DNA from 3 places in the Staphylococcus sp. 11262D007BW genome. Region 2 is predicted to be linked to each of the others. Evidence: a T-box and tRNA genes for the amino acid it is inferred to sense, from the RefSeq annotation. Region 2 holds a T-box; the other regions hold tRNA genes.
The links. A T-box is a leader RNA that pairs with one kind of tRNA and senses whether it is charged. The one in region 2 lies ahead of ACEE93_RS05280 (valine--tRNA ligase), so its partner is inferred to be a tRNA-Val.
Positions count from the first base shown of each region.

Region 1: it has a tRNA-Val gene. The T-box ahead of ACEE93_RS05280 (valine--tRNA ligase) is inferred to sense a tRNA for this amino acid. The anticodon was not compared.
Region 3: it has a tRNA-Val gene. The T-box ahead of ACEE93_RS05280 (valine--tRNA ligase) is inferred to sense a tRNA for this amino acid. The anticodon was not compared.

Region 1 covers NZ_JBPWPJ010000001.1:1,460,397-1,470,562, reverse strand. The annotation lists rRNA gene ACEE93_RS07320 (23S ribosomal RNA) at 1-2,158, shown strand, start outside; rRNA gene rrf (5S ribosomal RNA) at 2,233-2,347, shown strand; tRNA gene ACEE93_RS07310 (tRNA-Asn) at 2,359-2,433, shown strand; tRNA gene ACEE93_RS07305 (tRNA-Glu) at 2,435-2,506, shown strand; tRNA gene ACEE93_RS07300 (tRNA-Val) at 2,513-2,588, shown strand; tRNA gene ACEE93_RS07295 (tRNA-Tyr) at 2,612-2,695, shown strand; tRNA gene ACEE93_RS07290 (tRNA-Gln) at 2,703-2,777, shown strand; tRNA gene ACEE93_RS07285 (tRNA-Lys) at 2,782-2,854, shown strand; gene cdaA (diadenylate cyclase CdaA) at 3,069-3,875, shown strand; gene ACEE93_RS07275 (CdaR family protein) at 3,876-4,808, shown strand; gene glmM (phosphoglucosamine mutase) at 4,822-6,174, shown strand; gene ACEE93_RS07265 (mannitol-1-phosphate 5-dehydrogenase) at 6,234-7,337, opposite strand; gene ACEE93_RS07260 (PTS sugar transporter subunit IIA) at 7,337-7,771, opposite strand; gene ACEE93_RS07255 (BglG family transcription antiterminator) at 7,784-9,814, opposite strand; gene ACEE93_RS07250 (PTS mannitol transporter subunit IICB) at 9,847-10,166, opposite strand, start outside.
Region 2 covers NZ_JBPWPJ010000001.1:1,076,023-1,086,188, forward strand. The annotation lists gene radC (RadC family protein) at 199-735, opposite strand; gene ACEE93_RS05270 (prepilin peptidase) at 732-1,493, opposite strand; gene ACEE93_RS05275 (bifunctional folylpolyglutamate synthase/dihydrofolate synthase) at 1,612-2,877, opposite strand; gene ACEE93_RS05280 (valine--tRNA ligase) at 2,889-5,519, opposite strand; T-box leader at 5,562-5,770, opposite strand; gene ACEE93_RS05285 (AbrB family transcriptional regulator) at 5,860-6,948, opposite strand; gene hemL (glutamate-1-semialdehyde 2,1-aminomutase) at 7,145-8,434, opposite strand; gene hemB (porphobilinogen synthase) at 8,455-9,432, opposite strand; gene ACEE93_RS05300 (uroporphyrinogen-III synthase) at 9,436-10,125, opposite strand; gene hemC (hydroxymethylbilane synthase) at 10,136-10,166, opposite strand, start outside.
Region 3 covers NZ_JBPWPJ010000001.1:86,522-96,687, forward strand. The annotation lists gene folP (dihydropteroate synthase) at 1-48, shown strand, start outside; gene folB (dihydroneopterin aldolase) at 45-410, shown strand; gene folK (2-amino-4-hydroxy-6-hydroxymethyldihydropteridine diphosphokinase) at 410-886, shown strand; gene dusB (tRNA dihydrouridine synthase DusB) at 936-1,931, shown strand; gene lysS (lysine--tRNA ligase) at 1,953-3,440, shown strand; tRNA gene ACEE93_RS00450 (tRNA-Val) at 4,007-4,082, shown strand; tRNA gene ACEE93_RS00455 (tRNA-Thr) at 4,086-4,161, shown strand; tRNA gene ACEE93_RS00460 (tRNA-Lys) at 4,167-4,242, shown strand; tRNA gene ACEE93_RS00465 (tRNA-Gly) at 4,259-4,333, shown strand; tRNA gene ACEE93_RS00470 (tRNA-Leu) at 4,338-4,426, shown strand; tRNA gene ACEE93_RS00475 (tRNA-Arg) at 4,440-4,513, shown strand; tRNA gene ACEE93_RS00480 (tRNA-Pro) at 4,527-4,600, shown strand; tRNA gene ACEE93_RS00485 (tRNA-Ala) at 4,613-4,688, shown strand; rRNA gene ACEE93_RS00490 (16S ribosomal RNA) at 4,815-6,365, shown strand; rRNA gene ACEE93_RS00495 (23S ribosomal RNA) at 6,639-9,560, shown strand; rRNA gene rrf (5S ribosomal RNA) at 9,634-9,748, shown strand; rRNA gene ACEE93_RS00505 (16S ribosomal RNA) at 9,991-10,166, shown strand, end outside.

The DNA of each region.
Region 1 (10,166 bases), 380 kb from region 2:
TGAATGGAGGACCGAACCGACTTACGTTGAAAAGTGAGCGGATGAACTGAGGGTAGCGGAGAAATTCCAATCGAACTTGGAGATAGCTGGTTCTCTCCGAAATAGCTTTAGGGCTAGCCTCAAGTGATGATTATTGGAGGTAGAGCACTGTTTGGACGAGGGGCCCCTCTCGGGTTACCGAATTCAGACAAACTCCGAATGCCAAATAATTTAACTTGGGAGTCAGAACGTGGGTGATAAGATCCATGTTCGAAAGGGAAACAGCCCAGACCACCAGCTAAGGTCCCAAAATATATGTTAAGTGGAAAAGGATGTGGCGTTGCCTAGACAACTAGGATGTTGGCTTAGAAGCAGCCATCATTTAAAGAGTGCGTAATAGCTCACTAGTCGAGTGACACTGCGCCGAAAATGTACCGGGGCTAAACATATTACCGAAGCTGTGGATTGTCCTTTGGACAATGGTAGGAGAGCGTTCTAAGGGCGGTGAAGCATGATCGCAAGGACATGTGGAGCGCTTAGAAGTGAGAATGCCGGTGTGAGTAGCGAAAGACGGGTGAGAATCCCGTCCACCGATTGACTAAGGTTTCCAGAGGAAGGCTCGTCCGCTCTGGGTTAGTCGGGTCCTAAGCTGAGGCCGATAGGCGTAGGCGATGGATAACAGGTTGATATTCCTGTACCACCAACAATCGTTTTAAGCGATGGGGGGACGCAGTAGGATAGGCGAAGCGTGCTGTTGGAGTGCACGTCCAAGCAGTGAGACTGAGTGTTAGGCAAATCCGGCACTCATAAGGTCAGGCTGTGATGGGGAGAGGAAATTGTTTCCTCGAGTCGTTGATTTCACACTGCCGAGAAAAGCCTCTAGCTAGATATTTGGTGCCCGTACCGCAAACCGACACAGGTAGTCAAGATGAGAATTCTAAGGTGAGCGAGCGAACTCTCGTTAAGGAACTCGGCAAAATGACCCCGTAACTTCGGGAGAAGGGGTGCTCTTTGGGGTTCACGCTCCGAAGAGCCGCAGTGAATAGGCCCAAGCGACTGTTTATCAAAAACACAGGTCTCTGCTAAACCGTAAGGTGATGTATAGGGGCTGACGCCTGCCCGGTGCTGGAAGGTTAAGAGGAGTGGTTAGCTTCTGCGAAGCCACGAATCGAAGCCCCAGTAAACGGCGGCCGTAACTATAACGGTCCTAAGGTAGCGAAATTCCTTGTCGGGTAAGTTCCGACCCGCACGAAAGGCGTAACGATTTGGGCACTGTCTCAACGAGAGACTCGGTGAAATCATAGTACCGGTGAAGATGCCGGTTACCCGCGACAGGACGGAAAGACCCCGTGGAGCTTTACTGTAGCCTGATATTGAAATTCGGTACAGTTTGTACAGGATAGGTAGGAGCCTTAGAAGCGTGAGCGCTAGCTTACGTGGAGGCATTGGTGGGATACTACCCTAATTGTATTGGATTTCTAACTCGCAGCACTGATCGTGCTGGAAGACAGTGTCAGGCGGGCAGTTTGACTGGGGCGGTCGCCTCCTAAAGTGTAACGGAGGCGCTCAAAGGTTCCCTCAGAATGGTTGGAAATCATTCAAAGAGTGTAAAGGCATAAGGGAGCTTGACTGCGAGACCTACAAGTCGAGCAGGGTCGAAAGACGGACTTAGTGATCCGGTGGTTCCGCATGGAAGGGCCATCGCTCAACGGATAAAAGCTACCCCGGGGATAACAGGCTTATCTCCCCCAAGAGTTCACATCGACGGGGAGGTTTGGCACCTCGATGTCGGCTCATCGCATCCTGGGGCTGTAGTCGGTCCCAAGGGTTGGGCTGTTCGCCCATTAAAGCGGTACGCGAGCTGGGTTCAGAACGTCGTGAGACAGTTCGGTCCCTATCCGTCGTGGGCGTAGGAAATTTGAGAGGAGCTGTCCTTAGTACGAGAGGACCGGGATGGACATACCTCTGGTGTACCAGTTGTCGTGCCAACGGCATAGCTGGGTAGCTATGTATGGACGGGATAAGTGCTGAAAGCATCTAAGCATGAAGCCCCCCTCGAGATGAGATTTCCCAACTTCGGTTATAAGATCCCTCAAAGATGATGAGGTTAATAGGTTCGAGGTGGAAGCGTAGCGATACGTGGAGCTGACGAATACTAATCGATCGAAGACTTAATCAATTTTAATAACTCAGGCGATTGCTTGAAAAATCTACTTACTATCTAGTTTTGAATGTATAATACATTCAAGTTTATCTGGTGCCAATGGCAAAGAGGTCACACCTGTTCCCATGCCGAACACAGAAGTTAAGCTCTTTAGCGCCGATGGTAGTCGGACTGACGTTCCGCAAGAGTAGGACGGCGCCAGGTAATATTATTAATCCACAGTAGCTCAGTGGTAGAGCTATCGGCTGTTAACCGATCGGTCGTAGGTTCGAATCCTACCTGTGGAGCCATGGCTCCTTGGTCAAGCGGTTAAGACACCGCCCTTTCACGGCGGTAACACGGGTTCGAGTCCCGTAGGAGTCATTATATGGAGAATTAGCTCAGCTGGGAGAGCATCTGCCTTACAAGCAGAGGGTCGGCGGTTCGAACCCGTCATTCTCCACCATTTATTAATTAAATGAACATATCGGAGGGGTAGCGAAGTGGCTAAACGCGGCGGACTGTAAATCCGCTCCTTCGGGTTCGGCAGTTCGAATCTGCCCCCCTCCACCATCATCATTGGGCTATAGCCAAGCGGTAAGGCAACGGACTTTGACTCCGTCACGCGCTGGTTCGAATCCAGCTAGCCCAGCCATTTTGAGCCATTAGCTCAGTTGGTAGAGCATCTGACTTTTAATCAGAGGGTCAGAGGTTCGAATCCTCTATGGCTCATCTTTTACCTTATCTCAGTTTGGGATAAGGTTTTTTATTATATAATTATAGATTTGTCATACATATTGTGACGAGATACTGTTAACTTGTTATAGTGAAAAAATATGGTCGATCTTATCGATTAACTTTAAAAATATTTCAAGTCATATATGACAAGGACCACTATTGCTTGATATAATAAAGCTTATGGGAATAGATTACCGGAGGAGATGCTATGGGAATTTCAAACCTCTTTCAAAATTTAAGTACACTTGAGGTCATAACTGGTATTCTAGATTTATTAATTGTTTGGTATGTTATTTATTTACTAATAACAGTTTTTAAAGGGACTAAAGCAATTCAACTTTTAAAAGGTATTCTGTTTATTTTAGTAGGTAAAGCGATTAGTGAATATTTACAGTTAACGACAACATCAAAGTTATTTGATTTAGTGATGCAGTGGGGATTTTTAGCAATTATTGTGATATTTCAACCGGAGATACGTCGTGCGTTAGAACAACTTGGGAGAGGGAGTTTGTTCAAACGTTACTCTATGACGTCTTCAGTAGAGGTTCCGAAACTTGTTGAATCTGTTTCTAAGGCAGTACAATATATGGCTAAACGCCGTATTGGTGCTTTAATCGTATTTGAAAAAGAAACAGGTTTACAAGATTATATTGAGACTGGAATTCCTTTGCATTCAGAAATTTCGCAAGAATTATTAACGAACGTTTTTATCCCTAATACACCATTACATGATGGTGCTATGATTATACAAGGCGATAAAATTGCTACAGCAGCTAGTTATCTTCCTTTATCAGACAGTCCTAAAATTGCTAAAAGTTTAGGGACGCGTCATCGAGCTGCCGTTGGTATTTCGGAGGTTTCTGATGCGTTCACAGTTGTAGTCTCTGAAGAAACTGGATCTGTGAGTGTGACTTTCGATGGCAAGTTACGGAAAGATATTAGTTCAGATGTATTTGAGGAATTATTAACAGAACATTGGTTTGGTACACATCTCTCAAGGAAGGGTGTGAATTAAATGTTTGAATCTAAATGGGGATTACGTTTTTTCTCATTTATTTTGGCTTTGCTATTATTTTTATCAGTTAATAATGTATTTGGAAAAACATTTAGTACCGAGAATATTTCGAGTGATGGTACAAAAACAATTAAGAATGTACCTGTCGAAGTGATTAATAAAAATGATGACCTCTATGTCTCTGGTGCACCCGGCAATGTAGATGTTGAGCTGAGTGGTCCACAGTCTAAAGTGATACAAGCTCAAAAAGCAGAGGACTTTAAAGTTGTTTTAGATGTAGCTGATGTTAATCCAGGTGAACGTACAATTGAATTTCAAGTTAATGGATTAAATAAAGATATCAATTATCGGGTATATCCTAAAGACACCACTTTATCTATAGAAGAAAAGAAAACAAAAGAAGTCACTGTCGAGCCGAATATAAGTCAAAATGCATTAGCGTCAGATCAAGCAGTAGATAAAGCTATCGTTTCACCTCAAACAGTTAAAGTGATTGGTGGAAAAGAACAGCTTGATCGTATTGCCTATGCAAAGGCAAGCTTTAGTGATGATTTTCAATTGTCAGATGATATCACAGGCAATGCAAATGTAGCAGTCTTTGATAAAAACATGAATAAGTTAGACGTTCAAGTGGAACCGTCTAAAGTGAAGTTAAATATAAAATTAAAACCTTATTCAAAAACAGTGAAGGTTGACTTGAAAACGAGTGGTGAACCTCAAAACAAACAAGATGTCTCAGATATTAATTTAAAAAATGACACTGTTAAGTTGTACGGTAATCGAGATGATTTAGCAAAAATTGATAAGGTTAATGGTGTGGTCGATTTGAACAACGTCTCTTCTAATACAACACGTGATGTTCAATTAGACATACCGGATAAGGTTGAAAAAATGGAACCAAATAAAGTAGAAGCAAATATTACATTAAGTTAAAGGAGAATGAATTATGGGTAAATACTTTGGTACTGATGGTGTAAGAGGTGTTGCCAACGAAGAACTGACACCTGAACTTGCATTTAAACTCGGTCGATATGGCGGATATGTTTTAGCACATAACCAAGATAAATCACATCCACGTGTCCTTGTAGGAAGAGATACACGTGTATCAGGAGAAATGCTAGAAAATGCATTAATTGCCGGTTTAGTATCAATCGGTGCAGAAGTTATGCGTTTAGGTGTTATTTCTACACCGGGTGTTGCTTATTTAACAAGAGAAATGGAGGCAGAATTAGGTGTAATGATTTCTGCTTCTCATAATCCTGTCGCAGATAACGGCATCAAATTTTTTGGCTCTGATGGGTTCAAATTATCCGATGATCAAGAACTTGAAATTGAAGCACTTTTAGATCAAGATCAACCAGATTTACCACGTCCAACAGGGACATCTTTAGTGCATACATCTGATTATTTTGAAGGCACTCAAAAATATTTAAGCTATTTAAAATCAACTGTAGATGTTAATTTAGAAGGTTTAAAGATTGCTTTAGATGGTGCTCACGGGTCTACTTCTATATTAGCACCGTTCTTATTCGGTGATTTAGAAGCTGATACTGAAACAATTGGTTGTAACCCAGATGGTTATAATATCAATGATCAAGTAGGTTCTACTCATCCTGAAGCATTAGCGGAAAAAGTCCTTGAAACAGAAAGTGATTTTGGCTTAGCTTTTGATGGTGATGGCGACCGTTTAATTGCAGTAGATGAAAAAGGTCAAATTGTAGATGGCGACCGAATTATGTTTATTCTTGGTCAAGAAATGAAGAAAAATCATGAACTTAACGATGATATGATTGTTTCAACAGTGATGAGTAATCTTGGCTTTTATAAAGCATTAGAAAATGAGGGAATTGCTTCTAACAAAACTAAAGTAGGCGATCGTTATGTCGTTGAAGAAATGCGTCGTGGTCATTATAACTTAGGCGGTGAACAATCCGGACATATCGTGTTAATGGATTACAATACAACAGGTGATGGTTTATTAACTGGTATACATTTAGCAGCAGTTATTAAACGTTCAGGTAAAAAGTTAAGTGAACTTGCTGCTCAAATGAAAAAATATCCACAGTCATTAATTAATGTACGTGTGACAGATAAACATGGCGTGACAGATAATGAACATGTTAAGTCAATCATGGCACGTGTAGAAGAGGAAATGAATGGAGAAGGTCGTATTTTAGTACGTCCTTCAGGTACAGAACCACTTGTACGTGTAATGGTAGAAGCTAAAACAGATGAAGATGCACAACGTTATGCGCAAACAATCGCTGAAGTAGTAGAAGAAAAAATGGGACTTGAATAAAACGCAAGAAAAACGATAGTATGCTTAGAAAGGGCATACTATCGTTTTATTTTGCGGAATTATAATGATTGATATATTTTTTCGATGTCTTGTGCTAAGTGGCTATCCACTTGAGCATGTGATTCTAAAAAGGATGCTACACTTTGATTTTGAAGTGATTCATCTTTTTCGACGCTTTCTTTATCATTTGTATCCTGATATTTTAAAGCGTAGGCAGCCAATGTAGATAATGCATGATGTGACATCCCTTTTTTATATAAATAATTAAGAGGTTTCATAATACGGTCATTTGGACCTAACTTTCGTAAAACACCTCGACCTACACGAGTAATATCATCTGATAAATGAGGGTTTTTAAAACGATTAATAATTGTTTCACGATAAGCTGCTAAGTCTTTTGTATCAAAATCATAACAACTTGCTAAATACTGACTTGTTTCTTCTAAAGTACTGTTTAAACCACTTTTAATCTCGGGATGACTAACTGCTTCCAATATTGTCTCTAAACCGTAATATTGACCTGCATAAGCTAGATAAGCGTGTCCTGTGTTAACAGTGAGCAATTTACGTTCAATATAAGGTGTTAATGAGTTAACATATTTTACACCTTCAAGACGCTTACCATACCAAGTAGATGCTTCAATAACCCATTCAAAAAATGGTTCAACTGTAACATCTAAAAGATGATCATGCTGTTGAATTGGTACGATACGATCTACGGCAGCATTAGAAAAATGGATGCTATCATCAAAAACACCTACTTCTGCTTCTAATGCCTCTCTTAACTGATCTGTTGCATTAATCGCATTTTCACAGGCTACAATATTAACGGGTTTTGTTCGTTGCTTGAGAGGTCGGGCAAGTGATTTTGCAATAATCGGCAAAATTTGTACACCAACTGCAGTAGTAATGACATCTGCTTCTAATATTGCTTTTTCAAGTTGTTTTTGGTCATCTTCGCTGTGTAGTGCATCAACCTCATTTACGGTGATCTTAGTTTGTTCATCGTTCGCTAATGTAACATCATAATGACGCTCTTGTTTTAATTGGTTTACAATTTTAGAATTAACATCAGCAAATGTTACATGGTAGTGGTTATCTGATAATATTAGGCCGATAAAACCTCGACCTATATTACCAGCACCAAAATGAAGAGCTTTCATTATGCATCGGCCTCCTCGAATACACGACGAATTGTTTCAGTATCTTGAGCGTTTACTATAGTATCAACATTCTCCTCTTCACTAAATGCAATGGCAATTTGTGAAAGTAAATCTAAATGTTCACCATCTTTTCCTGCAATACCAATAACTACATTTACTGTTTCACCATTCCAATCGATACCATTCGGAATTTGAATAAATGATAATCCAGATTGTAATACTTCATTTTTAGCTTCATCAGTACCATGAGGTATTGCTAAGCCGTTTCCCATAAAAGTAGAAACAACTTGTTCACGTTCTTTCATAGCTGTAATGTAATCTTCTGTAACCGCGCCGCTTTTAACAAGCAGTTCTCCAGCTTTTTCAATCGCTTCTTCTTGTGATTGAATTGTTTGATTTAATAACATTGTTTCATCTTTTAATAATTGTTCCATGATTATCGCTCCTTAAATTGTTTTGATAAATTGTACGATTTCTTCCGAGACTAATTCATAAAGTTGAAGATCAGTTTCATAAGATGTGATTTGATCTAGTTGTAAAGCAAGTGATCCATAAATATTACTCATCAAAGGTTGTAATTTAGATGAGTAGGGGAGAAATGCACAAAGTAATGTAGAAATATCATGATTTTCCTCCATTTTGATAGGTGTCTCTAATTGAATAATTAGAATGGTTGGTATTTGTATTGAGTTATGTGTTAAATGAGGAATCGCTATAGAATAAGGTGATATTATAAATGACTGTTTATTATGCTTAGAAACGAGAGCCTCATAAATCACTTGATCTTCATTTAAGTTTATTCTCTGGTGATTTTTTAAAAGTTCTACAATTGTTGTTGCCCAATTTGTAGTCATGTCAGTTTGATGAATAATAATGTTGTCTGCCAATTGAATACTATGCTTCATTAATTGAAGTTGATCATTTACCCCAATGTTAGTGTCACTCTTATTAGGCAATGAGTTAGAATTCGTCTTTGCTTGTTGTTTAGAAAACTGTTGCTGTAAAAACTCAGAAGTTCTTTCAAACTCATAAGGTGGTAATAACGGGTTAACCGTTAAGTATGGATAATCTATATCTAAATCTACAGTAGATATAATTGCGTCGTAGTCACTTAATGACATTTGATTTAACTCACCCACTGAAATTTGTTTTATGTTGGTGATATTTGAAAAACTTTCATATAAACGATTGGCTAGTATTCGACTTGTCCCAATACCGCTACTACATACTACTAGTAAGTGTCTTCCTTGAGGTTCTTTAGTCATTGCACCACCAAAATGCAAGACAAGAAAAGCAATCTCGTGTATTGAAAACGAATAAGTTGGCCAAATCTTTGAAACGCCTTCCTTAACTGCTTCAAAGAGTAAAGGATAACTTTGACGTATTCTTTGAGTCATTGGATTATAAGTTTCTATATTAAATTGAATACGATTAAGTGCAGGAGTGATGTGTAACTGTAAGCCTTCAATCAGAGCTTGTCTATGATGAAAGTGTGTTTTTAATGTGCTTTCAACTGATTGCACTAATTGATGAATAGCAATAAATGTATCTTCTAAATTATCTTCTGATTTTTCAAATTTACGTTTGGCACTTTGTAAGTGAATCGTGATAAACGTAATTTCTGCTGTGTTTAAATGAACGTCATAGACATTTGATAATTGATTAGCAATAGATGTTGCCACTTGAAACTCTAGAGAATCCTTAACGCTTTGCACAATCGACTGATCAATTGAAACATACTCGTGACCTTTGACACGTTCTATGCTTAATGAAATGTGAATTAATAAATTTAAGTAGCTAGATTCAGTTAGAGAGTAGGGAAGATTGTCTAAATCATCCATTAACAATCTTTCTACTTGGAAAACTTCTTTTACATCAATCATTGGTAAACGCTCGTGAGTGATTGATTGAAATACAAAATGATCTTCTATGACTGAATAAACACTTAAACTATCGAGTCTTTCCATCATGAGCTGACTTAGTAATTCACGCTTATTCATCTCACTACCATGGATAGAAACGCCTACACCGCGTTTACGAACTAACGTAATTTGAAATTGTGTTAAATCTTTTTCTAAGTCATCTAATATAGCACCTAATTGTTGTAAAGAAGTTCCAATTTCACTTGCTAACCCAATTTGTTTAATCGGTTCATTTGCTTGAATTAATGCATAGAGTAATATGACTTTACGTTCTTCTAAGCTCAAATTATTTGGAACTTCTGAGGCTATATGTGTTTTTAATGTTTGAAAAGCATGTGAATCGCCGTTTAAGAAAATGCCTTTCTTCTTTTCGCGAATGAGATGAATATCAAATGATGACAAACTGTCTTTCAGTCTTTTAAGTTCGCGATGTACAGTTCTAGAAGATACTGCTAAATGCTGTGCAATATCATAAATACGAAGTGGAATATCACGATTTTTTAGCAGTAACTCTAAAATTTGGCGTTCGCGATTAGAGAAATACGTAATAATCATCACTCCTTTCTTTCAGTGAATAGACAGTTAAATTATTCATTATCAGACTGAAAACTTTGAATAAGTTCTTCATATCTTGGTGAATTTAAGAAATTATCAACTGAAATATGAATGCCGTTAGGTACTTGTTTGATTGCGCGATCTGTTAGCTTTTTCTGAGTAATGATAAGTTCAGCATCATCTGTGAGTTGATTAATGGCTTTATTTGTTACATCAACATTCTCTATACCTGCTTTTTGGAATTTTTTACGTAACATACTTGCCCCCATTGCGCTAGACCCCATACCGGCATCACAAGCAAAGATAATATGATGAATATTTGAATAGTCATGGGCTTCTACATTTTCAGTAT
Region 2 (10,166 bases):
AAACTGATTTTCCCTCTATTATTTTCGAGATTTATTTTCTTAATTCTCTTTAACAAACTAGAAATATTGTATATACAAAAAATTATAAATAATAGATGAATAGTTTAATTATAGGTGTTCATCAATCGAAAAAGCAACGTATCTTATTTAAAGTGCGTTGCTTTTTTCTCATTTATAAGGTTAAATAATTCTCATATATCAAGCAAAGTGACACGCTACAATGATAGCATGTGCCGACCATTTTAATGCTACTTTAAAAACCTCTCTAGGATGAATAACAGCACTATTTAACGTACCTATAAACAATGTTTCTCTATGTATAATGTGATGTTTTGTATTTAAAATAAATAATATAAAATGCTCTTGTTGGACACCTTTAAACTCCTTATATAATAATTTAGCGACTTGATCAGGCGCTTGTATAGTATCTAATTGCCCTGCAATATGACCATCATCTAACCGAAAAGCGAGTTCAAAAGCAGCTAATAAGGTAACGGCTTTATTTAAACCGATGCCTGTAAAAGCTTGTAGTTCTACAATAGAAAGTTGTTTTAATTGGTTTACCGTGGGATAACAACTTAAAATTTGAGAAGCAATTTCTAAAATTGAGTGCCCCTTACTTCCTGTATTAATAAGAATCGCTAATAATTCTGTATTGGATAAGGATTTCGCCCCACTCTTAATAAGACGTTCTTTAGGTTTTTCTTCGTTAGATAAATCTCGAATACGTGTCATAAAAAACCCCCAAAATAATGATAAAATGGTTCGTAATAAGTAGATACAATTATGAAAGTGAACAGTATAGCTGGTACCAGTGGTATGTGCGGTAACTTGATTACTTTAAATATTAGAAGAAATGGAAGTAGACAAAGTGCTATGGGACAAAGAAAGATTAATAGACAAATCATAAAAGGAAACGGTAATATGAGTGCCATTATACATAATAGTTTAATATCGCCAAATCCAATATAACGATAATAAATCATACCGAAAATAAATAATAATACAGTGAGTATAGTTTGTTTGAAATCAGGTAACTGAAAAGTATGTAACGCAATGGCCGTGATACATAAAATAACTAACCAACGATGAGGAATGATAAGTATTTTACAGTCAATAAATGATAATACAAGTAATATGAAAGCAATATTATAAAAAAGCTTAAGTGGGATCGTAATGTGAAAAAGAATTGGATAAATTGCAATAAATCCACCTAAAAGTTCTGCAACAAATAAATAAGTAGGAATGAGACTTTGACAATGCGTACAACGTCTTTTAAGCAGTATATAACTTATTATTGGCATCAATTCATACCAGGTTAGCTTAGAGTAACATACATTACAATGAGACCTTCTAACTAAACTAGCTAAACGCCATTGTGATGATTGTATAATGAACATTAAAAAACTCATTAAACAAGCACCAGTCCAAAAAAGAATAATAATCAAGGCCCCACCCCACTTTATAAAAGTAACTTTATTATAAGTTCTCATTTTATAAGTGTCAAATTACACTTTTGAAGAAGGTAAATGCTCTATCATGCTTGATAATAAAATTCCCCTTTAATTTTTGACAGAAGCTTCCTTTCTGTCTCAATTAAAGGGGATTTTATTAATTAAAGCCTAATTTTGATTTAACTTCACTAATGAAATATAAACTACCTGTGATTAATAAACAATCACCATCGTATTGTTTTATAAATTCTACATAATTATCGACAACCGACTTATTTGTAAATTCCACTTCTTCATACAAAGTTTGCTTAGGTAAAGCTCTAGGAAAATCAAATTCAGTCACGTATAAATGCTTAGCAATCGCATTAAATGCTGTCAACATATGATGTATCGGTTTTCCTTCAATAGCTGAAAATAAAATATCTACTTTATCACATTGATAATAACGGTGCACCGTATCTACTAACGCATCAACACTTTCTCGATTATGCGCACCATCTATAATAATCAATGGTGAATCTGACACTTTTTCAATGCGCCCTGTCCAATGTGTATGTTCAATACCTTCAATCATACAATTAAAATCTAATTCGATAATACCTTCTTCATATAATTCAATTAATGCTGTAATAGCTAAAGAGGCATTTTCTTTTTGATGTTCACCAATCATATCTAAAGCGATATTTTCCAGTTCATAATCTTTATAACGATAAGTGAACTCATCATCTTCCGACTTCACAAAAATATCTCGATCAAATTCGATTGCTTTTGCATTTAATTTTTCTGCAGTATCACGAAAGTGTTTGATTGCTTCTTCGTTTTTAATCGCATAAATGACAGGTGTTTCCGGTTTAATAATCGCACTTTTATCTTTGGCAATGTCTAGATAAGTATTACCTAAAATATCCGTATGATCTAAGCCAATACTTGTTAACACACTAATGATCGGTTGAATGACGTTAGTAGAATCATTTTTAACACCGAGACCCGCTTCCACAATTACAAAATCTACTGGATTTAATTCTCCAAAATACAAATACATCATCGTTGTAATGATTTCAAATTCAGTAGCTGTGCCAAGTTCAGTCTCTTCTTCCATGGCTTCGCTTATTGGTTTCACACGTGTGACTAAATCAGCAATGGCTTCATTTGAAATTGGTTTACCATCGACACTAATACGCTCATTAAACGTTTCGATATAAGGTGATGTAAACGTACCAACAGTATAATTGTTTTTTAAAAGCGCTTCTCTCATGTACGCTACTGTTGAGCCTTTTCCATTTGTACCGCCCACATGTATCACGTTAATTTTTTGTTCTGGATGATCCAATTTTGATAACATCCATTCCATTCTCTTAACGCCTGGTTTAACACCAAATTTAGTCCTTTCGTGTATCCAATATAAACTATCAAGATAATTCATAATTAAGACTCCTAAGATTGTAATTGTTCTATTCTTGCTTTAACCCCATCGTATTTTTCTTGATATTTTGTTTGTTTTTCTCTTTCTTCGTTGATGATTTTTTCAGGGGCTTTATTAACAAAGTTTTCGTTAGCTAACTTTTTGTTAACACGATCCAACTCTTTTTCCCATTTCGTTAATTCTTTTTCTAATCGCTCAATTTCTTTATCCATATCGATGAGCCCTTCTAATGGTAAGATGACTTTTCCGGCAGCGACCACAGATGTCATTGCTTTTTCAGGAATATCAATATCTAAATCAATCACTAATTCACTAGGATTACAAAAACGTTCTAAGTAATCTTTATTCAGTTCAAGCAATGATTTAATGTCTTGATCTTTAGCTTGAATTTTAATAGGAATTGATTTTGATAATGGTGTGTTAACTTCAAGACGTGATTGACGTACCGCTTTAATGATTTCCACTAATTGTTCCATAATGACTTTGCTATCTTCGAACATTAACTCTGTATTTACGGTTGGCCACTCACTTGTCACAATTGAAGCACCTTTATGTGGTAGATTTTGCCAAATATGTTCTGTTACAAACGGCATAAATGGATGCAATAAACGCATAATACGATCTAATGTATAACTAAGCACAGATCTTGTAACATTCTTTTGACGCTCATCGTCTCCGTTCATTGGGATTTTACTCATTTCAATATACCAGTCACAGAATTCGTCCCAAATGAAATTATATAATGCGCGTCCCACTTCACCAAATTCGTATTTATCGCTTAATTTAGTGACAGTATCAATTGTTTCATTTAATCGTGTTAAAATCCATTTATCTGCTACAGAAAGATTGCCTGATAAATCAATATCTTCATATTGGAAATGCTCACCGATGTTCATTAAGCTGAAACGTGCCGCGTTCCAAATTTTATTAATAAAGTTCCAAACAGATTCTACTTTTTCTGTTGAATAACGTAAATCATGACCTGGTGAAGAGCCTGTTGCTAAGAAGTAACGTAAGCTATCAGCACCATATTGATCAATGACATCCATTGGATCAACACCGTTACCTAATGATTTACTCATTTTGCGTCCATCTTCGGCACGAACTAATCCATGTAATAACACATCATTGAAAGGTCTTTGATCCGTAAATTCTAAACCTTGGAATATCATACGTGCTACCCAGAAAAAGATGATATCATAGCCTGTCACAAGCACATTTGTAGGGTAATAACGTTTATAATCCTCAGACTCAGTATCTGGCCATCCTAATGTTGAAAAAGGCCACAGCGCACTTGAAAACCATGTATCGAGCACATCTTCATCTTGTGTCCAATTGTCAATATCTTCAGGTGCTTCTTCGCCGACATACATTTCACCAGTTTCATTATGATACCAAGCTGGAATTTGATGACCCCACCATAATTGACGAGAAATCGTCCAATCACGAATTTCTTCCATCCAACGGTTGAATGTTTTTTCGAAACGATCTGGGACAAAATTAACGCGTCCTTCTGTATCTTGGTTCTTCAACGCTTGTTCAGCAAGAGGTTTCATTTTAACGAACCATTGCGTAGATAAATAAGGTTCAACTACTGCACCACTACGCTCAGAATGACCTACTGAATGAACATGATCTTCTATTTTGATTACTAAGCCTTCAGCCTCAAGGTCTTTCACTAATTGTTTTCGACATTCGAAGCGGTCCATACCTTCATATTGTCCGGCTTTTTCATTCATTTGACCTGATTCATTCATCACAACAATACGTTCAAGTTCATGACGATTTCCAATTTCAAAATCATTTGGGTCATGTGCAGGCGTTACTTTCATCGCACCACTACCAAATGCTTCATCGACATATTCATCTGCTAAAATTGGTAACTCACGACCTACAAGCGGTAAGCGTACTTTTTTGCCAATCACATCTTTGTAACGCTCATCATTTGGGTTAACGACAATCGCTGTGTCACCTAACATTGTTTCTGGTCGTGTTGTTGCTATTTCAATGTAACCTTCTCCATCGACATAAGGATATTTAAAGTGGTAAAACTTACCATTTACATCTTCGTGAATAACCTCAATGTCAGAAAGTGCTGTGCGGGCTGCAGGATCCCAGTTAATGATACGTTCCCCACGATAAATAAGGCCTTTATGATACATATCAACAAATACTTTTTTAACTGCTTTACTTAACCCTTTATCAAGTGTAAAACGTTCTCTACTATAATCTAACCCTAAACCTAACTTCGCCCACTGTTGACGAATGAAATCAGCATATTCTTCTTTCCATTCCCAAGCTTTTTCTAAAAACTTTTCACGACCAATATCATGACGGGAAATGCCTTCTTCTCGCATTTTAGCTTCTACTTTTGCTTGTGTTGCAATACCCGCATGGTCCATACCTGGTAGATAAAGTGTGTCGTAACCTTGCATACGCTTCATTCGCGTTAAAATATCTTGTAATGTTGTATCCCATGCATGACCTAAATGTAATTTACCTGTTACATTTGGGGGTGGAATTACAATCGTATATGTCTCTTTATTAGTATCATCACTTGGCTTAAATAAATCTTGATCTAGCCAATGTTGATAACGACCCGCTTCAACTTCTTGCGGGTTATATTTTGAATTCATTTCCATTAATATCCCTCCATGAAATAGAAAAGAACATCTATCCTAAACAAATAGGACGGATGCTCCGTGGTACCACCTATATTCAATAATTAAACGATTAACTATTGCACTCAAAAGATTAACGCTCTTTTCACGCTCTAACTTACTCGTTTCAGTTAGAGTTCGAACTGGGCTACATTCACCTTAAGCTTTTGTGTATTTTCACCAACCATACACTCTCTTGAAAAAGCGTTAAGCCTACTCCTCCCAAAATAACTATTAACTTCTCTTTAATAGTATACTTAAATGAGCATTAAGTCAATATGAATTAAAATTCACTACCTCAACTCATTTTCATTTTATACTTTTATTTATCATTCTCTTTTCCTCTTGATACTTTTAAACGGTATTTTAGGTAAATATTAATTAAAGGCGCAATTAAAAATAATATAAAAAAGACTCGAAAGATATGATAACTTGAAATCATAGCAACATCTGCACCTGTATCAAGCGCGATAAGCACAATTTGGCTCATACCTCCTGGGGCCGCTCCTAAAAATAAATCATTTATTGGATCATGCGTAATAAAACTTATTATTGCGACCATCACTAAAGCACTTAATATAAGCAGCACATTTTGATAAGCGATTGCGAAGGCAAGTCGCCCTTTTAAACGATCTGTTAAATGCGCAATTTGAAGCCCAACACGTATCATATAAATCAGTTGAGCAACGGCTATAATAGGTTCATCCACTGTAAATGATAACCCAGTCGATAAATTCCATATAATAAGCACAACGATTGGAGCTAATAACATTTTAGTGGGAAAATGAATCCATTTCATTAAATAATAAACAACTACAATACCAATAATAAGTATCATAATATGCCATGGTTGCAATACATCTGTCATTGCGATACCGGACTCATTTGTCATAGAACTATTGGATTCACTTTTAAAAAAGTATGAAATAATAGGCACTAATATCACTACAAATATAATACGCGACGTTTGGGTCAAGCTAACGACTAAGATATCAGCCTTTTTATTTTCTTCTGCCATGACCATCATTTGACTAAGTGCCCCTGGTATAACTGCTAATATGGCAGTTTCAGAATTTACTTTTGCAATTTTACGAAAGCCTATAGACACGATAAGTGCTAATAGTAACAATAATACACTGACTAATATAATAGAAAGCCAATCATTTTTAATATCTTCAATCACTGGTTTTGTAAAGGCACTACCGATTTGAACACCTAACATAATTAACCCTAAATCACTCAATAATGAAGGCCATCTGACTTCTAATTTGAATACTTTAACGACAATCAAACTCGCTATGATTGGTCCGAACATCCACGGTAACATTATGTTAAACCCGTAAAGGATGAAACCTATAACTAGAGAAAGTATAAATACAATAAAATTATTTCGAACAAGATGCTTCGTCAAACCCCACCCCTCCACTTCTTAAATGATTGATGCGTAGTTCTCCAAAAACTACTTTCTATACAAATTCGTTTTAACTTTCTCATCTTAATCTAATGACTTAATAAAATCGAGCAAGCTACAAAATTTGAAATTCAAATTCAGCATCTCGCTCGATTCATTACACACTTTATACCATTTTTAATATTTTATCTTAAAATTAGTGATTAACAATTCTTGATAACGCTTTGTCAAATGCCTTAATTGTTGTTTGAATATCTTCATGTGTATGTTTTGTAGATAAGAACATGCCTTCAAATTGTGAAGGTGGTAAGAAAATACCTTCTTCAGCAAGTTCTCGGTACATGTCACTAAATAATTCTAAATCAGATTGATTCGCTTCTTTAAAGTTTGTTACCGGACCTTCATTTAAGAAAAAGCCAATCATTGAGCCGGCACGGTTAATCGTTAATGGTACTTGATGTTTATTAAATACTTCAGTTAGTCCTTCTTCTAACATGTCACCTAACTCATTAAAGTAATCATAACTTTCCGGAGTAAGTTGACTAAGTGTCATATAACCACTTGTCATTGCTAACGGATTACCAGAAAGTGTACCAGCTTGATAGATTGAGCCACTTGGTGCGATATGATCCATAATCTCTTTTCTTCCACCGAAAGCACCAACCGGTAAACCGCCACCGATGACTTTACCTAAGCATGTTAAGTCTGGTGTCACATTGAAATAACCTTGTGCACAGTGATAACCCACACGGAAACCAGTCATGACTTCATCAAAAATTAACAATGAATCATAAGATGTCGTAATGTCACGTAAACCTTGTAAGAACTCACCAACTGGCGGCACAACGCCCATGTTACCTGATACTGGTTCTACAATCACAGCCGCAATATCATCACCGAATTGTTCGAACGCATATTTAACTGCATCTAAATCGTTATATGGGACAGTAATGGTATTTTTAGCAGTGCCTTCAGGAACGCCTGGAGAGTCAGGTAATCCTAACGTTGCCACACCTGAACCAGCTTTGATCAGTAAAGAATCGCTATGGCCGTGGTAGTTACCTTCAAATTTTATGATTTTATTTTTGCCTGTATAGCCTCTTGCAAGTCTCAATGTGTCTAACGTTGCTTCAGTACCTGAAGAAACCATTCTGACTTTTTCAATTGAAGGAACACGATCAATGACAAGTTCTGCTAACTTATTTTCTTCAATAGTAGAAGCACCAAAGCTCGTACCTTTATCTACAGATTGATGAACAGCTTCAATCACTTTCGGATCTTTATGACCTAAAATTAAGGGTCCCCAACTTAATACATAATCAATATATTCATTACCATCGATATCAAAAATATGACTTCCTTCACCATGATCCATAAAAATGGCAGGAGTATCTACTGATTTAAATGCCCGAACAGGACTGTTTACGCCCCCTGGCATCATTTTATTAGCTTTTTCAAATGCTTTAATCGAATTATCGTAACGCATATCATAAATCCTCCTAAACATTATTGTTGATCAATGTAACGGCATAAATCTTTTGCGAAATAAGTGATGATCATATCAGCACCTGCACGCTTCATTGAAATCATTTGTTCCATGACTACTTTTTCTTCGTCAATCCATCCATTAAGCGCTGCTGCTTTAGTCATACTATATTCCCCGCTCACATTATAAGCGACAACTGGAACATTTGTATGATTGCGGACATCTCGAATGATATCTAAGTAACTTAAAGCAGGTTTAACAATCATCATATCAGCACCTTCTTTAAGGTCACTTTCGAGTTCACGCATCGCTTCTAAACGATTAGCTGGATCCATTTGATACGTTTTTCGATCGCCAAAAGAAGGTGTAGATTCAGCAGCATCACGGAATGGTCCAAAGAAACTTGACGCATATTTGATACCATAACTCATAATTGGAATATGATGATAACCCGCTTCATCCAAACCTTTACGGATTTCACTAACAAATCCATCCATCATGTTACTTGGTGCAATAATATCTGCCCCAGCTTTAACTTGAGAAATTGCTGTTTTAACAAGTAATGGTAACGTTTCATCATTATCAACATCATGAGTCGTCTCATTGATCAATCCACAATGACCATGATCTGTATATTCACATAAACATGTATCCGCTAAAATAAGTAAATCATCATACATTGATTTAGCGATACCAATGGCTTGTTGAATGACACCATCATCAATAAACGCACCTGTACCACAATCATCCTTTTCATTAGGAATACCAAAGAACATAATGGCGCGAATACCTAAATCATAGGCTGCTTTAATTTCTTTGTGTAAAAGGTTTAAACTGATTTGGTATATTCCAGGTAACGATTTAATTTCTTCATATACATCATCTCGTTCTACAACAAAAATAGGATAGATTAAGTCTTCTTTTCTTAAATGTGTTTCACGTACCATACTACGCATTGTATTCGATGAACGTAATCGTCTATGTCTATCAAAATTCATTTGCTATTCCCTCGTTTCTAATATTTTATCTATTAAAGCATCAAGTGTTTGAATTTCAGGTCGCTCACTGTGATAACCATAAGATTCAATCGTATGTTGTGTTTGTTTACCTATTGCATAAAGTGTAGCCTCAAAAGCTCGTGAATCTTCTTTTTTTGACAGCTTCTCTAAAAAAGCAGTAGCCGCCGATGAACTTGCAAACGTCATTGCATCAATCGTATTGTCATGTAACATTTTCAATACTTTTTGAATATTATCGTCAATCGGCACTGTATGATATAAGTCAATTTTACATACTTGATAACCACGTTGTCTAAGGGTTTGATGTAATAAAGGCCGCGCTGACTCGCTTGATGGAATAAGTATAGATGCTTTATTGGCACCTGTAAAATCGTTTAAAAACCCTTCTTGAGAAAAATCCTGAGGTTGAAAGTGAATATTTATACCATGTGCATGACAATATTCTGCGGTTTTTTGTCCTATTACCGCTACTTTATCATAATTCAATCTTTTCAAATGTGGTAAAAAATGTTTAACCGCATTCTTAGATGAAAAAATAAGCCAATCATAGTGTGTTTCTAAGATACGTTGGTCAAATGACATTGCTTCAGTAGCAATAAAAGGTAGATGAATAATGTCTACGTTATCATTTTCGTATCTATGTGTTTGAGTCATCACTACAATTGGCTTCATATTGAGCACCTCATTCACTTTCGTTTAAAGATTGAATAATA
Region 3 (10,166 bases), 990 kb from region 2:
GCTAGAGTGGCTAAAGCAACAGACAGTTTGAAAGGAAATCAAAAATGAGTGATAAAATCTTTTTAAATGGATTAGAATTTTATGCTTATCATGGTGCGCTACCTGCAGAAAATGAAATTGGTCAAATTTTTTTAGTGGATATCGAAATGAAGGTTGATTTAAGAGAAGCAGGAGAATCAGATATGGTAGAAGATACTGTGCATTATGGAGAAGTGTATGAAGATGTCAAAGCGATTATGTTAGATGAGCCTGTTCATTTACTTGAGCATCTCGCTGAACGTATTGCAAAGCGTATAAATACACACTATAATCGTGTAATGGCAACAAAAGTTAAAATTACTAAGAAAAATCCACCTATACCTGGCTATTATGACGGTGTAGGCGTTGAAATTACAAGGGAGAAAGCATAATGAAAGATGTATATCTTAGTTTAGGAAGTAATATTGGCCAAAGAGAAGATCAATTAAACGATGCTATCGACCAATTAAATCATAGAGAAGGCATTACTGTAAAAGAAGTCTCCCCAATCTATGAAACTAAACCTGTAGGCTATGTGGAGCAACCTGACTTTTTGAACATATGTGTGCATATTCAAACAACATTAGCTCCAAAAGCATTGTTGAATCATTGTTTAGAGATTGAACAGCAATTACATCGCGTACGTAAGGAAAGATGGGGACCTAGAACGATAGATATTGATATTTTGTTATTCGGAACAGACATTATCGAAGAACCTGACTTAATTGTTCCGCATCCACGCATGACAGAGCGTGCTTTTGTAATGATACCTTTAAATGATATCGCACCAAATCAAATAGAACCAAGAACGCAAAAATCGATTCGCACACTGGTGCAACCTGATGATTCTGTAGTAAGATACCATTAAATGCCATATATCCAAATGACAAATCCTAATTGATTGGAGGAACCACACAATGTGGAAAATTGGAGATGTTGAAATAGAAAATCGAGTTGTTTTAGCACCAATGGCAGGTGTATGTAATTCAGCATTCAGATTAACAGTTAAAGAATTTGGAGCTGGTTTAGTTTGTGCAGAAATGGTTAGCGATAAGGCCATTTTATTTAACAATCCAAAAACAATGAAAATGTTATACATTGATGAGAATGAGCGACCGTTATCCTTACAAATTTTTGGTGGAGAAAAAGAAACGCTTGTTGAAGCAGCCGAGTATGTCGATCAAAATACGACAGCTGATATTATCGATATTAATATGGGTTGCCCTGTTTCTAAAATTATTCGATGTGAAGCTGGGGCACGTTGGTTATTAGACCCAAATAAAATATACGAAATGGTTTCTGCGGTCACTGAACGAGTGAAAAAACCTGTCACTTGTAAAATGAGAATTGGCTGGGATGATGACCATATTTATGCTGTAGAAAATGCAAAAGCAGCTGAAAGAGCAGGCGCTGCTGCGATTTCATTACATGGACGTACACGCGTTCAAATGTATGAAGGTCAAGCAGATTGGGATATCATTCGCCAAGTTAAAGAAGCGGTCAATATTCCTGTTATTGGTAATGGAGATGTCACAAGTCCAGAATTAGCTGAAAAAATGTTAGAAGAAACAGGGGTTGATGCGGTGATGATTGGCCGTGAAGCATTAGGTAACCCTTGGATGATTTACAGAACAGTGCATTATTTAGAAACAGGTGAGTTGATAGACGAACCGACAGTAGAAGAAAAAATTGATATCGCTTTATTACATTTACGTCGATTAGTAGAATTAAAAGGTGAAAAAGTAGGCGTTATGGAAATGCGCAAACATGCTTCGTGGTACCTCAAGGGTATACGTGGCAATGGAAAAGCGCGTAAAGCATTAAATCAAGCTGAAACAGAAGCGGAAATGACTAACATATTGACTGAGTTTCGTAAGGAAGCCTCAGCAGTTAATTCAAAAGTTGAAGTATAAAAGATAAAGGAGCGTCAAAGTATGACTGAAGAAATGAACGATCAAATGCAAGTGCGTCATCAAAAATTACAGGAATTATATGATCTTGGTATTGATCCTTTTGGTGAAAGATTCGAACGCACAAGCGATGCTGCTACATTAATTAATGAATGGGATCAGTTTAGCAAAGAAGAGCTAGCAGACAAAGAAGATGAAAGTAAAACTGTCATTGCAGGCCGTTTAATGACTAAACGCGGTAAAGGTAAAGCAGGATTCGCGCATATTAAAGATGTAACAGGTCAAATTCAAATTTATGTACGTAAAGACCAAGTTGGCGAAGAACAATTTAGTTTATGGAAAAGTGCAGATTTAGGTGACATCGTAGGTATAGAAGGTGTCATGTTCAAAACAAACACAGGTGAAATTTCTGTAAAAGCAAAATCTTTCACAATGTTATCTAAAGCATTGCGCCCGTTACCAGATAAGCATCATGGTTTACAAGATATTGAGCAACGTTATCGTCAACGTTATTTAGACCTTATTACAAACGATGAAAGTACGGAAACATTTATCAACCGTAGCCGTATTTTACAAGAAATGCGTAAATACCTTAATAGTAAAGGTTATTTAGAAGTTGAAACACCTATGATGCATCAAATTGCTGGGGGAGCAGCTGCTCGTCCATTCGTTACGCATCATAATGCTTTAGATGCCACATTATATATGCGTATTGCCATCGAACTCCATTTAAAACGATTAATCGTCGGTGGATTAGAAAAAGTATATGAAATTGGCCGTGTTTTCCGTAACGAAGGTGTGTCAACACGCCATAACCCAGAATTTACGATGATTGAATTATACGAAGCTTATGCAGACTATAAAGATATTATGGACTTAACAGAGTCTCTAGTTGCGCATATTTCACGTGAAGTATTAGGTACAACTACTATTCAATACGGTGAAGATACAATTAATTTAGAACCTAAATGGAGAAGACTTCATATGGTAGATGCTGTTAAGGAAGCAACAGGCGTTGACTTCTTTGAGGTACAATCAGATGAAGAAGCACATGAATTAGCTAAACAACACGGTATTGAAGTAGACGCTAATATGAAATATGGCCATATTTTAAATGAATTTTTCGAACAAAAAGTTGAAGAGACATTAATTCAACCTACATTCATTTATGGTCATCCAATTGAAATTTCACCATTAGCTAAGAAAAATCCTGATGACCCACGTTTTACGGACCGTTTTGAGTTATTCATCGTAGGTCGTGAACATGCGAATGCATTCACAGAGTTAAATGACCCAATTGATCAACGTGAACGTTTCGAAGCGCAATTAGTTGAGAAGGAACAAGGTAACGATGAAGCGCATGAAATGGATGAAGATTTCTTAGAAGCATTAGAATATGGTATGCCACCAACAGGAGGATTAGGTATTGGTATTGACCGTCTTGTCATGCTATTAACGAATTCACCATCTATTCGTGACGTCTTATTATTCCCATATATGAGACAAAAATAATCCGAGATCTAAATTGAGATTTAAATTATTAGAGTTCAAGTAATGTAGTACAGTGAAGTACTATCAACTTGAACTCTTTTTGATAGATGTTTCAGGTGAATTTCGAGTTTCCAGCGTTAGATTGCCTTATGAGTGATATAACCAGATTAAATAAGCAAGAAATTTATGAAGATGTGGCTAGTTGCTAACTTTTAAGTATTGAAGAAGCACTTAATACTATGCGTAAAACATTGGGTATCTCTATGTAGATGATTAAGGTATTTTAAGCGCAAATAAAAAAATTAAATTTAATGTAAAAAAAGGCTTGCTATTTACAGGGAAAAGATTTACAATAGTTCAAGTACACAAAGCGCAGAGATGCGATATGAATACTACAGTCTTAAAAAAGTTTTAAAAAGTAGTTGACTTTATTTCAGGTATCATGTAATATATAAAAGGTCGTCACTTTGATAGGAAATATAACAAAGCGAACGAAACGACATAGTGTAAAATTGACTATTGCAAACCTTTGAAATACATAGTAATATAAAAAGGTAACTGAAAAAAATACTTAAATACAAACGAATGGAGAATTAGCTCAGCTGGGAGAGCATCTGCCTTACAAGCAGAGGGTCGGCGGTTCGAACCCGTCATTCTCCACCATTCGCCGGCCTAGCTCAACTGGTAGAGCAACTGACTTGTAATCAGTAGGTTGGGGGTTCAAGCCCTCTGGCCGGCACCATCTTTGAGCCATTAGCTCAGTTGGTAGAGCATCTGACTTTTAATCAGAGGGTCAGAGGTTCGAATCCTCTATGGCTCACCATCGTCCATTATAATATGCAGAAGTAGTTCAGCGGTAGAATACGACCTTGCCAAGGTCGGGGTCGCGGGTTCGAATCCCGTCTTCTGCTCCATTATGCCGGGGTGGCGGAACTGGCAGACGCACAGGACTTAAAATCCTGCGGTGAGAGATCACCGTACCGGTTCGATTCCGGTCCTCGGCACCATCTTTACTAATATGCGCCCGTAGCTCAACTGGATAGAGCGTTTGACTACGGATCAAAAGGCTATGGGTTCGACTCCTATCGGGCGCGTTCAATCAAATATCGGGAAGTAGCTCAGCTTGGTAGAGCACTTGGTTTGGGACCAAGGGGTCGCAGGTTCGAATCCTGTCTTCCCGACTCTTGAAAAATGGGGGCTTAGCTCAGCTGGGAGAGCGCCTGCTTTGCACGCAGGAGGTCAGCGGTTCGATCCCGCTAGTCTCCACCATTTTAATTTTAAGATGAACATTGAAAACTGAATGACAATATGTCAACGTTAATTCCGATAAAATAGTGTTGAAACACTAAAGTATGATTGACTTAATCAATCAATGAGCTAAATCAAGCTTACTCTAATATGGAGAGTTTGATCCTGGCTCAGGATGAACGCTGGCGGCGTGCCTAATACATGCAAGTCGAGCGAACTGACGAGGAGCTTGCTCCTTTGACGTTAGCGGCGGACGGGTGAGTAACACGTGGGTAACCTACCTATAAGACTGGAATAACTCCGGGAAACCGGGGCTAATGCCGGATAACATGTTGAACCGCATGGTTCTACAGTGAAAGACGGTCTTGCTGTCACTTATAGATGGACCCGCGCCGCATTAGCTAGTTGGTAAGGTAACGGCTTACCAAGGCAACGATGCGTAGCCGACCTGAGAGGGTGATCGGCCACACTGGAACTGAGACACGGTCCAGACTCCTACGGGAGGCAGCAGTAGGGAATCTTCCGCAATGGACGAAAGTCTGACGGAGCAACGCCGCGTGAGTGATGAAGGTCTTCGGATCGTAAAGCTCTGTTGTTAGGGAAGAACAAATGTGTAAGTAACTGTGCACTTCTTGACGGTACCTAACCAGAAAGCCACGGCTAACTACGTGCCAGCAGCCGCGGTAATACGTAGGTGGCAAGCGTTATCCGGAATTATTGGGCGTAAAGCGCGCGTAGGCGGTTTTTTAAGTCTGATGTGAAAGCCCACGGCTCAACCGTGGAGGGTCATTGGAAACTGGAAAACTTGAGTGCAGAAGAGGAAAGTGGAATTCCATGTGTAGCGGTGAAATGCGCAGAGATATGGAGGAACACCAGTGGCGAAGGCGGCTTTCTGGTCTGCAACTGACGCTGATGTGCGAAAGCGTGGGGATCAAACAGGATTAGATACCCTGGTAGTCCACGCCGTAAACGATGAGTGCTAAGTGTTAGGGGGTTTCCGCCCCTTAGTGCTGCAGCTAACGCATTAAGCACTCCGCCTGGGGAGTACGGTCGCAAGACTGAAACTCAAAGGAATTGACGGGGACCCGCACAAGCGGTGGAGCATGTGGTTTAATTCGAAGCAACGCGAAGAACCTTACCAATTCTTGACATCCTTTGATCACTCTAGAGATAGAGTTTTCCTCTTCGGAGGACAAAGTGACAGGTGGTGCATGGTTGTCGTCAGCTCGTGTCGTGAGATGTTGGGTTAAGTCCCGCAACGAGCGCAACCCTTAAACTTAGTTGCCATCATTAAGTTGGGCACTCTAGGTTGACTGCCGGTGACAAACCGGAGGAAGGTGGGGATGACGTCAAATCATCATGCCCCTTATGATTTGGGCTACACACGTGCTACAATGGACAATACAAAGGGCAGCGAAACCGCGAGGTCAAGCAAATCCCATAAAGTTGTTCTCAGTTCGGATTGTAGTCTGCAACTCGACTACATGAAGCTGGAATCGCTAGTAATCGTAGATCAGCATGCTACGGTGAATACGTTCCCGGGTCTTGTACACACCGCCCGTCACACCACGAGAGTTTGTAACACCCGAAGCCGGTGGAGTAACCATTTGGAGCTAGCCGTCGAAGGTGGGACAAATGATTGGGGTGAAGTCGTAACAAGGTAGCCGTATCGGAAGGTGCGGCTGGATCACCTCCTTTCTAAGGATATATACGGAATATCACCTTCAGGTGATAAGCGGATTAACGTGACATATTGTATTCAGTTTTGAATGTTCATATTAATGAGGATTCATGATTGTACATTGAAAACTAGATAAGTAAGTATAGATTTTACCAAGCAAAAACCGAGTTACAAGCGAACGCTTGAAACAAACAATTATCGCTAGTCGTTGAAAAACGACTCACATAATTAATAACTGGTGATGGTAACGTTTGGCATTGATAGAATGCAAGCGTTTATCAGAACGTCTAGATTAAGTTATTAAGGGCGCACGGTGAATGCCTTGGCACTAGAAGCCGAAGAAGGACGTTACTAACGACGATATGCTTTGGGGAGCTGTAAGTAAGCTGTGATCCAGAGATTTCCGAATGGGGAAACCCAGCACGAGTCATGTCGTGTTATCCATGTGTGAATTCATAGCACATGAGAAGGTAGACCCGGAGAACTGAAACATCTTAGTACCCGGAGGAAGAGAAAGAAAAATCGATTCCCTGAGTAGCGGCGAGCGAAACGGGAAGAGCCCAAACCAACAAGCTTGCTTGTTGGGGTTGTAGGACACTCTTATGGAGTTACAAAAGAATGAGTTAGACGAATAACCTGGAAAGGTTAATCAAAGAAGGTAACAATCCTGTAGTCGAAAGCTGATTCTCTCTTGAGTGGATCCTGAGTACGACGGAGCACGTGAAATTCCGTCGGAATCTGGGAGGACCATCTCCCAAGGCTAAATACTCTCTAGTGACCGATAGTGAACCAGTACCGTGAGGGAAAGGTGAAAAGTACCCCGGAAGGGGAGTGAAAGAGAACTTGAAACCGTGTGCTTACAAGTAGTCAGAGCCCGTTAATGGGTGATGGCGTGCCTTTTGTAGAATGAACCGGCGAGTTACGATCTGATGCAAGGTTAAGCAGGAAATGTGGAGCCGTAGCGAAAGCGAGTCTGAATAGGGCGAATGAGTATTTGGTCGTAGACCCGAAACCAGGTGATCTACCCTTGGTCAGGTTGAAGTTCAGGTAACACTGAATGGAGGACCGAACCGACTTACGTTGAAAAGTGAGCGGATGAACTGAGGGTAGCGGAGAAATTCCAATCGAACTTGGAGATAGCTGGTTCTCTCCGAAATAGCTTTAGGGCTAGCCTCAAGTGATGATTATTGGAGGTAGAGCACTGTTTGGACGAGGGGCCCCTCTCGGGTTACCGAATTCAGACAAACTCCGAATGCCAAATAATTTAACTTGGGAGTCAGAACGTGGGTGATAAGATCCATGTTCGAAAGGGAAACAGCCCAGACCACCAGCTAAGGTCCCAAAATATATGTTAAGTGGAAAAGGATGTGGCGTTGCCCAGACAACTAGGATGTTGGCTTAGAAGCAGCCATCATTTAAAGAGTGCGTAATAGCTCACTAGTCGAGTGACACTGCGCCGAAAATGTACCGGGGCTAAACATATTACCGAAGCTGTGGATTGTCCTTTGGACAATGGTAGGAGAGCGTTCTAAGGGCGGTGAAGCATGATCGCAAGGACATGTGGAGCGCTTAGAAGTGAGAATGCCGGTGTGAGTAGCGAAAGACGGGTGAGAATCCCGTCCACCGATTGACTAAGGTTTCCAGAGGAAGGCTCGTCCGCTCTGGGTTAGTCGGGTCCTAAACTGAGGCCGATAGGCGTAGGCGATGGATAACAGGTTGATATTCCTGTACCACCAACAATCGTTTTAAGCGATGGGGGGACGCAGTAGGATAGGCGAAGCGTGCTGTTGGAGTGCACGTCCAAGCAGTGAGACTGAGTGTTAGGCAAATCCGGCACTCGTAAGGTCAGGCTGTGATGGGGAGAGGAAATTGTTTCCTCGAGTCGTTGATTTCACACTGCCGAGAAAAGCCTCTAGCTAGATATTTGGTGCCCGTACCGCAAACCGACACAGGTAGTCAAGATGAGAATTCTAAGGTGAGCGAGCGAACTCTCGTTAAGGAACTCGGCAAAATGACCCCGTAACTTCGGGAGAAGGGGTGCTCTTTGGGGTTCACGCTCCGAAGAGCCGCAGTGAATAGGCCCAAGCGACTGTTTATCAAAAACACAGGTCTCTGCTAAACCGTAAGGTGATGTATAGGGGCTGACGCCTGCCCGGTGCTGGAAGGTTAAGAGGAGTGGTTAGCTTCTGCGAAGCCACGAATCGAAGCCCCAGTAAACGGCGGCCGTAACTATAACGGTCCTAAGGTAGCGAAATTCCTTGTCGGGTAAGTTCCGACCCGCACGAAAGGCGTAACGATTTGGGCACTGTCTCAACGAGAGACTCGGTGAAATCATAGTACCGGTGAAGATGCCGGTTACCCGCGACAGGACGGAAAGACCCCGTGGAGCTTTACTGTAGCCTGATATTGAAATTCGGTACAGTTTGTACAGGATAGGTAGGAGCCTTAGAAGCGTGAGCGCTAGCTTACGTGGAGGCATTGGTGGGATACTACCCTAATTGTATTGGATTTCTAACTCGCAGCACTGATCGTGCTGGAAGACAGTGTCAGGCGGGCAGTTTGACTGGGGCGGTCGCCTCCTAAAGTGTAACGGAGGCGCTCAAAGGTTCCCTCAGAATGGTTGGAAATCATTCAAAGAGTGTAAAGGCATAAGGGAGCTTGACTGCGAGACCTACAAGTCGAGCAGGGTCGAAAGACGGACTTAGTGATCCGGTGGTTCCGCATGGAAGGGCCATCGCTCAACGGATAAAAGCTACCCCGGGGATAACAGGCTTATCTCCCCCAAGAGTTCACATCGACGGGGAGGTTTGGCACCTCGATGTCGGCTCATCGCATCCTGGGGCTGTAGTCGGTCCCAAGGGTTGGGCTGTTCGCCCATTAAAGCGGTACGCGAGCTGGGTTCAGAACGTCGTGAGACAGTTCGGTCCCTATCCGTCGTGGGCGTAGGAAATTTGAGAGGAGCTGTCCTTAGTACGAGAGGACCGGGATGGACATACCTCTGGTGTACCAGTTGTCGTGCCAACGGCATAGCTGGGTAGCTATGTATGGACGGGATAAGTGCTGAAAGCATCTAAGCATGAAGCCCCCCTCGAGATGAGATTTCCCAACTTCGGTTATAAGATCCCTCAAAGATGATGAGGTTAATAGGTTCGAGGTGGAAGCGTAGCGATACGTGGAGCTGACGAATACTAATCGATCGAAGACTTAATCAATTTTAATAACTCAGGCGATTGCTTGAAAATCTACTTACTATCTAGTTTTGAATGTATAATACATTCAAGTTTATCTGGTGCCAATGGCAAAGAGGTCACACCTGTTCCCATGCCGAACACAGAAGTTAAGCTCTTTAGCGCCGATGGTAGTCGGACTGACGTTCCGCAAGAGTAGGACGGCGCCAGGTAAACTTTTATTATGACCATAAGGTCATTTTTTTCTTGGAAAAATTAAAGAAAAAAAAACATAAAAGTATTGACTTCTAATAAACAAGAAAGTATAATTAGTTCTTGTCGAGTCAAAAAAAAGAAAGACATGAACATTGAAAACTGAATGACAATATGTCAACGTTAATTCCGATAAAAATAGTGTTGAAACACTAAAGTATGATTGACTTAATCAATCAATGAGCTAAATCAAGCTTACTCTAATATGGAGAGTTTGATCCTGGCTCAGGATGAACGCTGGCGGCGTGCCTAATACATGCAAGTCGAGCGAACTGACGAGGAGCTTGCTCCTTTGACGTTAGCGGCGGACGGGTGAGTAACACGTGGGTAACCTACCTATAAGACTGGAATAACTCCGGGAAACCGGGGCTAATGCCG